One region of the Cognatiyoonia sp. IB215182 genome, then DNA from elsewhere that is predicted to be linked to it. Evidence: riboswitches for the same ligand, from Rfam matches in the RefSeq annotation. Region 1 holds a riboswitch; each other region holds the start of a gene.

Region 1 (3,269 bases):
CATTATTTCGGTCTGCGCAAAGCAGCCGACAGCATGGGCCGTCTGATCGGGGCAGGTTTGACCAACATCACTTTGCTCGTCTTGGGGCTGGCAATCCTGTGGCAGCTTGGCGTGGCATTCTGATGCCGGTTGACGAAGGTCTCAACACTCGTTTGCGCAACGCATTGGCCGCCCATGTCGGGATTTCCGAAAAACAGATGATGGGCGGGCAGTGCTTCTTTTTGAACGGCAACATGCTGTGCGGGGCGCGGCGGCACATTGACGGCGTCGGGCGTTTCATGTTCCGCGTAGGCAAGGCAAATGAAGCATCGGCGCTTCTTGATCCAAGCGCGAACGAGGTCATCCATGGAAGCCGCAAGTTGGGCGGTTTTGTACGTGTGGACGCTGCAGATTGCGATGACACAGCCTTGCAGCGCTGGTTGCAGCTTTGCCTCGCCCACGCGGCCGCCCTTCCCGCAAAAGACTGATCGAGGATGCGATGACGCAATTTGACTGTTTCTCGCCGGACGCTCTGCATTTTTTGAAAGAGTTGAAGGCCAACAATACCAAAGACTGGTTTGCTGCGAACAAGGCACGCTATGAGGCGCAGCTCAAGGCGCCGGGTCTGCAGTTCGCTGATGCGATAGTTGGGGCACTGGCCGAGATGACAGGTCAGGACCACACCAGCAAAGTCTTTCGGATCCACCGCGATGTGCGCTTTTCCAAGGACAAGACACCCTACAATGCCCATTTGCACATGGCATTCACACCCGCTCAACAAACTAGCCAACCGCCGATGTGGTTCTTTGGCCTGTCGCCAGAGAGGCTGACACTTGGATGCGGTGTCTTTCAGTATGACAAGGAGAGTCTGCCGGCATTTCGCGCCGCAATGGGGGGCGGGACGGGTACCAAGCTGATCGCGCTAACCGACGATCTGTGCAAGCAAGGCTTCAGGATCGGCGAACCTGATTTGAAACGCGTGCCTGCGGGCTTTGATAAAGATCACCCAAATGCCGAAGCCCTCCGGCGTAAGGGGTTTGCCACCTGGATCGACAATAGCACGCCCGCCTCGGTTACCGAACGAGGCCTTGTCGGTCGAACAATCGCAGATCTGCGCCAACTGATGCCTGTATTTCACCTAATGTCCGAGATCGCGGCCGCAATGCAGCCAGACTGATCGCACCGCTCTGTTGACACTGCGGGGGCGCCCACTAGTCTCATTCACAGCCAGGGGCGCCGCGAGGCTGAGACGTACCCTTTGAACCTGAACCAGATAATGCTGGCGGAGGGAGGCAGGGTCAGCAGCCATGGCGGCCCCCGTCTTTCCGCTTGAGAGGAAAGACATGACAACACCCAACGCAGCACTCCAATCATTGCGCACGCAAGCACCGCTCGTGCATTGCATCACCAACTACGTCGCAATGAATGTCGCGGCCAATGTCGTCTTGGCAGCGGGCGCGTCGCCCGCAATGTTGCATGCAACCGAAGAAATCGCGGATTTTGTGCCTGTTGCGGGTGCCTTGACGATCAATATCGGGACGTTGTCCGCCCCTTGGGTTGAGGCGATGACAAAGGCGGCGGAAGCGGCGAATGCTTCGGCCAAACCTTGGGTCTTTGACCCCGTCGCCCATTTTGCCACGCCCTATCGTGCACGGGTGGCGCAAGACCTTTTGGACCTGCAGCCCACGATCATTCGCGGCAATGCTTCCGAAATCCTCGCCCTCGCCGGGGAAGGTGCTGCCGGAAAGGGGGCCGATAGCGGTGACAGCGTTCCTGCTGCGAAAGGTGCTGCCATTCATCTTGCGAAAGAACACGGCGCCGTCGTTGCCGTCACTGGCGAAACTGATTTTGTCACTGACGGCACGCGGCACGCGGAGATCAGCGGCGGTGATGCGATGATGCCCAAAGTCACGGCCTTGGGATGCTCACTGACCGCGCTCATCGGTGCCTATGCCGCAATCTGCACCCCGATGGACGCAACCATCGCCGCCCTTACCCACTTTTCCGAGGCGGGTGCGCGCGCAGGGCCGGGCACCAACGGGCCCGGTAGCTTTGCGGTGGCGTTTCTCGATCAACTTGCCGCCATTGCGCCCGGTGATCTGGATGAGGTCCGCGTGACATGGCACTGAACCCCAACGATCTTCGGCTTTATCTGGTGACGGACCCGATCCTTTGCGCCGAACATGGCGTCATTGGAACGGTCGCGGCGGCCGTTGCTGGCGGCGTCACTTTCGTGCAGTTGCGCGACAAGACAGCCAGCACCGCAGATCGGGTTGCGCTGGCCGGGGCGCTCAAAGATGCGCTCGCCGGCACGGGTGTTCCCTTTGTGATCAACGATGACGTCACCGCTGCCAAGGCGGCTGACGTGGACGGCGTCCATGTTGGCCAGGATGATATGGCCGCAGCAGAGGCGCGCGCCATCTTGGGGCCCGGCAAGATCGTCGGGCTGTCCTGCGAAAGCGCCGCCGCTGTCAGCGCCGTTGATCCGCGTATCGTCGATTATCTTGGCATTGGCACGGTCTTTGCGACGGCCACAAAAGCAGATCACAAACCGACAATCGGGATGGACGGCCTTGCCGCGCTGTGTGCGTTGGCGCCTGTTCCAACAGTGGCAATCGGCGGTCTGAAAGCCACACATGCACGCGACGCCCAGATGTCAGGGGCGGATGGGATGGCGGTTGTCTCCGCCATATGTGGCCAGCCCGATCCGGAGAAGGCAGCCAAAGAAATCAACCAAGCCATGGGAGATCTCAGATGATCCGCAACGTCTTGTCCATCGCAGGCTCTGACCCATCAGGCGGGGCGGGCATTCAGGCCGACATCAAGGCAATTTCCGCCAATGGCGCCTATGCAATGACCGCAATCACTGCGCTGACGGCTCAAAACACGCAAGGCGTTTCATGGATTGAATTGGTGCCGCCGGATTTTGTTGCGGCACAGATTGCAGCAGTCTTTGCTGATGTTCGCGTTGATGCGGTCAAGATCGGTATGATCGCAACGTCGGATATCGCCGCGACGGTGGCTGACGCATTGACGAAACATGCGGACAATGTGCCGGTCGTGCTTGACCCGGTCATGATTGCCAAGGGCGGCGCACCTCTTCTGGCCGACGATGCGGTGAAGACGCTGCGGGATCGCTTGTTGCCCTTGGCCACGCTTGTCACCCCGAACCTACCCGAAGCGGCGCATCTGCTGGATGAACCTGTCACAATGACAAGGGACGCGATGGCCCACCACGCCCAAGCGCTCGCTGAGCTTGGGCCGCAAGCGGTGCTGATCAAAGGCGGGCA
Region 2 (3,269 bases), on a different contig from region 1:
GGCAACAGGAACGGCGCGCCGAGGAGCGTGATCAGGAGCTTGCGCCCAACAAACCGCCGCCGCGCCAGCGCACGGGCGACGGGGATGGCCAGAAGCACGCTCAAAGCCGCTGAGACAAGCGCTTGGCTTACCGTAAACCGGATCGCCGCCCAGTCAGCGGCAGCCAACCCGCCTTGCCATTCGGCCCGCCACGCCACGGCAGCCAGCGTGCCCAGCGTCAGCAACAGGACCAGCGCCGCCGCAACGGCGCCGGGCCAGGCGGGTGTTATCGCGACAAGGCTGCGCGCCATTCGTCCAGTGCCGCATCACGCTTGGCTGCTGCGTCTTCCGGCGACAAAAGCAGGGATTTCGCGGGTGTCAGCAGGGTGTCAAAGCCGTCCGGCAACCCATCCGCCGGGGTGACGGCGGGGTACATCCAGTTGGTGGTGGGGATGATGCTCTGGAACGCGTCCGAGACCATGAAGGCCAGGAACTGATCAGCGAGTTCGGGTTGATCGGTGCCTGCGACCTTTCCGGCCACTTCGACCTGCATGTAATGCCCTTCGTCAAAGCCCCAGGCGACCTTGCTCGCATCATCCTCGGCGATCAGGTGGTAGGCGGGGGAGGTTGTGTAGGACAGAACCGCATCCGCCTCACCATCGAGGAACATGCCATAGGCCTCGGACCAGCCGGGGGTGACGGTGACGACGTTGTCGGCGAGGTCGGCCCAGAGGGTGTCGGCCTCATCGCCATAGGCGGTCTTGACCCACATCAGAAGGCCGAGGCCCGGTGTGGATGAACGGGGGTCCTGGATCACGACTTGGACATCGCTGTCGGCGAGTGCCTGCAGGGAGGTGGGCGCGTCGTCGCCTGCATTGCCGACAAAGGCGAAATAGCCCCAGTCGAATGGCAGGAAGTCAGGGTCGGTCCAGTCAATCGGCAGGCTAAGATCGGCGGTGACCCCATGCGGTGCAAAAAGGCCGGTGTCGCGCGCGGCGGCCGTCAGGTTCGTATCAAGCCCCAGCACGATATCGGCGTCGGTGCGTGGCCCTTCGAGTTGCAGGCGTGCCAGCAAGGCGGCCCCGTCACCCGCGCCGATGAATTGCAGATCGCAGGTGCAGGTTTCCTCAAACGCGGCCTCAACCGCGGGGCCGGGCCCCCATTCGCTGACGAAACTGTCATAGGTCATCACTTGCAGCACCGGGGTCTCGGCCCATGCAGCCGAAGCAGCAAGGGCAAGTCCCGCGACAGCTGGCAGATAGATCGGTCTTGGCATCTTATCCTCCAAATGCGACGGGCGGATTGGGGGTAAGCGGGATTGCCATACCTTCCCTCCGCCGGTCTTAACCGGTTCAGGTTCAACGGGTCCGCGTGGTACGCATCTCAGCCGGATTGGCCCCCCGAGGTGACATTCTTGCTATGGGAAAAATGCAGTAATCACAAGATGGAACTGGCTTTTTGGCGCCCCATAAAGTAACATGTATTCACATCCAAAATTCAGGAGAAAGGAGGCGCCCATGGGGGAACGCGACTAATTATTTTGTGCCTTGAGCTAACATTTCTTTGGCTCGTCTATTACGCCTTTGGTCTGGCCACGACATATGACATCCCAATCTGGGCCACCGCATTGCTGGTAATCATCGTGGACCGCATCGTGACCTTCATCACATCATCTGCCAAGCGCCGACGCGACCGATTGCGAGAATAGCTTGGCTTTCCGCAAGGTGCTGGTTATCTGACCGTCAGTCAGGAGCCCGCCTATGTCGATCAACAGTTTTGGCCATCTTTTTCGGTTCACAACATGGGGCGAAAGCCATGGGCCCGCGCTGGGCGCGACCGTGGATGGCTGCCCGCCGCAGGTGCCGCTGGAACCGGCGATGATCCAGCAATGGCTCGACAAGCGGCGGCCAGGGCTGAACAAGAATACGACCCAGCGGAATGAGCCGGATGCGGTTGAAATCCTGTCGGGCGTGTTTGAGGGGCAGACGACGGGGACGCCGATCCAGCTGATGATCCGCAACACCGATCAGCGGTCGAAGGATTACGGCGATATCGCGAATACGTTTCGCCCGGGTCACGCCGACATCACCTATCACCAGAAATACGGGGTGCGGGATTATCGCGGTGGGGGCCGGTCTTCAGCGCGTGAGACGGCGTCGCGCGTGGCGGCGGGTGGTGTGGCGCGTGAGGCGATTAGGGCGATTGCGCCGAATGTGCAGATCAAGGGTTACATGACCCAGATGGGTGCGAAGCAGATCGACCGGTCGCGGATGGATTGGGCGCAGATTGATCAGAATGACTTCTTTTGCCCCGATGCGGAGGCCGCGAAAGAGTGGGAAGAGTACCTGCAATGGCTGCGCAAGGACGACCATAACTCGGTCGGTGCGATCATTGAGGTGGTGGCGCGTGGCGTGCCTGCCGGGATCGGGGCGCCGGTCTATGCGAAGCTCGATACCGATCTTGCCGCCGCGATGATGTCGATCAACGCGGTGAAAGGCGTGGAGATTGGTGAGGGGATGGCCGCCGCCGCGCTGACGGGGCGGGACAATGCGGATGAGATTTTCATGGGACAAGGCGGGCCGGAATACAGCTCCAACCACGCGGGCGGCATCCTTGGCGGGATCAGCACGGGGCAGGATATCGTCGTGCGGTTTGCGGTGAAGCCGACGTCATCGATCCTTTCCCCGCGCAAGTCGATCCGCATGGATGGGACCGAGACCGAGGTGATCACCAAGGGGCGTCACGACCCGTGCGTCGGTATCCGCGCCGTCCCGGTGGGTGAGGCGATGATGGCCTGTGTGATCCTCGATCACCTGCTCTTGGATCGTGGCCAAACGGGTGGCGTGCGCGGCCAGATTGGTTAGGGACGCCCCCTAGCTGGCGGTGCTCGCCTCCAGCGCCGTATCCATCAGCGCCTGAATGTCGCGCTGCGATGTGCGGGCGACGATGCGGCCAAGCTCTGCGTCGCCTTTCATCACAACAAGTGTCGACCGGCGCGGGATGTTCAGTTCTGTGGCCAGTTCGCCACGGCCATACTCGTCCCAATCGACGTTGATGAATGTGATGGCTGCGTCATAGGCCGGATTGTCGGCGCGCAACTGGCCGATCACACGTTCCTGCGCCCGGCAGGTCGTGCACCAGGAGGCTTTGAAATCGACAAAGACGGTCTCACCCGCCGCCAGCCGTTCGCGGACCAGGCCGGGGGTGTAATCGAGCGTTTCGCTGGCTCTTGCGGCCATCGGTGCGACTGCCACAGCGGCGGATAGCGCCATAAACTCACGACGTTTCAT
Region 3 (3,269 bases), on a different contig from region 1:
TGACGGCTTCTTTCACCGTATGGCACCCGGCGGTGTTGGGCAGGATATGCACGCCCAGGTCCTGAACCATTTGCCAAAATGCCTGGCCGCTGCCGCCAGCGCCCTCTCGGCGTAAAGAAACCGTGGCAACGCCCGCACCACTTTCGCGAAACGTCTGCTCCAAAATCGCGGGGCTGGGATATTGCGCTGTCCCTAGCATCAACGGGTTGGGCAGGTCTGTTCCGTAAAACGGTTTCATCTTCATCCGCCCTGCATCGGTGCGACGACCTCAACGCGGTCACCATCGGTCAGTTCAACGCTGGCGCGCAGGCCAGCAGCAACAAATTCTTCATTGACGGCGGTGGCGACGCGTCCGGAATACCCGCACTCCTGCAGAAGATCTGTGAGCGTCGTGGCTGCAACCTCGCGCGCCGTTCCGTTAAGCACAATCTTCATCGACCATCTCCGAGTGAATGTTATTTAACGCAAGGTCCGCCACGCCCTTGGCCAGCGCGGGAGCAAGCAGGTAGCCGTGGCGATAAAGCCCATTGGCGTAGATCGTGCCACCCCGCCTGCGAATACGCGGCAGGTTGTCGGGGAAGGCCGGGCGTAAATCGACCCCGATTTCCTGCACTTCCGCCTCGCCGAAGGCGGGGTTCAGCGCATAGGCGGCGCTGAGCAATTCCAGCATCGACCGGGCGGTGATCCGGTTGCTGTCCTCGCTTTCGATCATCGTCGCGCCCAGCATGTAGATCCCGTCACCACGCGGTACGATGTAAAGCGGGATGCGCGGATGCAGCAGGCGCAAGGGCCGGGTCAGAGAGACATCGGGGCAGCGGATCACCAACATCTCTCCCTTTACCCCCCGCAAATCGGGCAGCGCGTCGCGGGCGCTGAGCCCCCGGCAATCAATCGCGTTCGAAAGGCCTTCGGGCGCAGGTGTTTGGTGGAACACCACTCCGCGCTCAACGAGAGATTGATGCAAGGTTTGAAGTGCCTCGCGCGGGTTCAGGTTGGCTTCCGCCTCGAAGAAGAGGCCGTGAGGGAAGCCACGAAGATCAGGTTCAAGCTCGACGATTTTATCACCGACCTCGGTGAAGCCCTCTGTCCGACGCGCAAAGCGGCGCAGATCGGCTCGGTCCCTGCGGGCGGCGACCACCAACGTGCCTTTTCTTTGAAGGTCGACCTTGCCAGCCCACCAATCGATGGCCTGTTGACCAAGACGCAAAACCGGCTCGTCCGCGTTCTCGAACTCGCACCAGGGTGCCAGCATCCCGCCCGCCCACCACGAACAGCCATGGGGTCCGGGCGGCCCGGCGGGATCAAAGACCTGAACCTGCGCTCCGCGCGACACCAGCTCGGTCGCCACTGCAAGCCCCGCCACCCCGGCACCTATGACCGACCAAAGGCTCAAGTTTTGCCCGAAGCCGGCCAGAACCGGTGGAAGTGATGCACCGGGCCATGGCCGTTACCGACGTCCAGTTCGTCCGCAACCGCGATAGCGTCTTGCAGATAGCTATGCGACATCCCGGTGCTCCGCTTCCATGGGCACCGCGCAAAAAACTGCCTGCTTTCGCAAAGACCGTTCCCTCCGCCGGAATTGCCCGGATCAGGTTCGATGGGTTAGCGCAGTCGCGCCTCTCAGCCTTTCGCAAGGCACCCCAACGGTTCAAGATGCGGGTATCAAGTCGGCACGGATGAGTCAAACACATGCATATCTGTGACCACAGGCTGATTTGTGACTATCGTAAATAGTCGACTTACGCCGCCACCTACCTGATTGTGAGCTTAATGTTCGTTTTCCGTACTCCGAGGCAGCTTTAGATTTTTGCTAAGTGTTCAGATCCGCGGTCCCATTGATCATGACGAATACCTTACCATGCGGCACACCCAGCGTATCATTGATGCGTGTCTCTGGCAGGATGCGCATGAACGGCGGATGAATGGCTTAGACCAGGGGACGACCTGCCAAGCGAGGGCCTGCTACTGGCCGAGCTTCTCAACCAAGCCTTGCCGTGCCGGGAACAGCTGCGTGCGGGTGATATCGTGTTCAGGATGATGCGATGAGAGGCCCTGTCGAGACGGCAATTGCTCACTAAGGTCCGTCAGGGCTGGCTTGATGCAGGCTATATGATCAAGCGCGGGGCGACACTGCGATCATCCTCTTACATCCTGCGCATATTGCAGATGATTCCGGATGCAACACGCATCTGCGACACGGATGATCTCGACGAGGACGCGCAAATACAGGCGCTGCAGGACATGATCCGACAGCGGATGGCAAGCACCACTGATTGAGCGGAGAAACCAAATGCGCGGCATGACCGCTGTTACCGCGTATTCCTTTCGGCCATCGCGATTATCACGACTGTCATCTACTTACGATGGTGCTTGAGTTCAAGATATCACCATAGACGATAGCTATCTAAACATACAAACACAGTATTTCCCAATGCTGCAACGAGGTCGTATGCAGAAATAACGATTTGCCTGAGTGTATTCGAAGGCAAAAGAAAAACTGGAATGCTACCTGTGGGAAAAAGGCGCGAGTTGTTTTTACGTGATTCCTTTTCCCAGCGCATTTCTTGGTTTTAAGAATAGGAAGTTCAGGTGTGTGTATTTCAACAGAAATCTGTCTGAAGATTCGTCCAACGACTGCCATAAGTTGCAGTGAATTAAGCCTTTGGTTGCGAGCATTGCGAATGGCCGCCAACGGATCGTACCTGACATCGGGGCAAAGCGGTGAGTTATGTTCACCTCTTGTCGGTGGGCGTTAAGTCTTCCGCGCAAAATCGATCGAGACCGTTAGAAATAGGAAAATATAGGGTATGTACCCAATGCACGTAATAATGCAGCCTAGCTCTCACTTGTCGATGGTTGGTTATAAAGCAGTCTTCAATTTGCTTGGGTCTGAGCAGTCAGACAAGAAAGATAACGGATTAGGGGATGCGATGATTACTGATGCCGATGCAAAGAGGCAGATTTTTGTGTGGGCCAGACACCGAGCAGGGGAAGCTGCCGGCAAAGAAAGAATCTTCCAAACTCCAGCCGGGGTGCTATCCAATGCGTGGCGCAGAGATCCGGGGCAAACGCCCTCTTGCAAGGCGGCGAAGACAGAGACGTGCTGCTGATAGCGGGCTTGAGCCTGCCCTGAAACATCAGGCAAAGCCAGTGAATTTGAATTTGGAGCGAAGAGACTATGCCGTATATCGTTAACAACCTCGTGCGCGAAGGTACGCAACACGTCATCAGTTGTATGGGGGCCGAGCCAGCTGTAGAGCCAACGCCCT

What was found. A riboswitch is a leader RNA that binds a small molecule or an ion and turns the genes downstream of it on or off. The one in region 1 is predicted to bind thiamine pyrophosphate.
Region 2: it holds a riboswitch for thiamine pyrophosphate, as region 1 does, so the genes downstream of both, thiB (thiamine ABC transporter substrate binding subunit) here and thiM (hydroxyethylthiazole kinase) in region 1, are expected to answer to the same signal.
Region 3: it holds a riboswitch for thiamine pyrophosphate, as region 1 does, so the genes downstream of both, SLH47_RS24330 (bifunctional hydroxymethylpyrimidine kinase/phosphomethylpyrimidine kinase) here and thiM (hydroxyethylthiazole kinase) in region 1, are expected to answer to the same signal.

The regions. Positions count from the first base shown of each region.
Region 1 covers NZ_JAXBMB010000002.1:379,438-382,706, forward strand. Annotated here, with positions in the region: gene SLH47_RS05560 (MAPEG family protein) at 1-123, shown strand, start outside; gene SLH47_RS05565 (TfoX/Sxy family protein) at 123-467, shown strand; gene SLH47_RS05570 (TIGR02453 family protein) at 479-1,156, shown strand; TPP riboswitch at 1,199-1,287, shown strand; gene thiM (hydroxyethylthiazole kinase) at 1,323-2,108, shown strand; gene thiE (thiamine phosphate synthase) at 2,099-2,737, shown strand; gene thiD (bifunctional hydroxymethylpyrimidine kinase/phosphomethylpyrimidine kinase) at 2,734-3,269, shown strand, end outside.
Region 2 covers NZ_JAXBMB010000005.1:331,933-335,201, forward strand. Annotated here, with positions in the region: gene SLH47_RS12400 (thiamine/thiamine pyrophosphate ABC transporter permease ThiP) at 1-290, opposite strand, end outside; gene thiB (thiamine ABC transporter substrate binding subunit) at 266-1,255, opposite strand; TPP riboswitch at 1,292-1,392, opposite strand; gene aroC (chorismate synthase) at 1,740-2,843, shown strand; gene SLH47_RS12415 (thioredoxin family protein) at 2,853-3,269, opposite strand.
Region 3 covers NZ_JAXBMB010000021.1:31,238-34,506, reverse strand. Annotated here, with positions in the region: gene SLH47_RS24345 (thiazole synthase) at 1-238, opposite strand, end outside; gene thiS (sulfur carrier protein ThiS) at 241-435, opposite strand; gene SLH47_RS24335 (FAD-dependent oxidoreductase) at 419-1,393, opposite strand; partial or broken gene SLH47_RS24330 (bifunctional hydroxymethylpyrimidine kinase/phosphomethylpyrimidine kinase) at 1,390-1,503, opposite strand; TPP riboswitch at 1,549-1,653, opposite strand; gene SLH47_RS24325 (hypothetical protein) at 2,068-2,277, shown strand; gene SLH47_RS24320 (imm11 family protein) at 3,203-3,269, shown strand, end outside.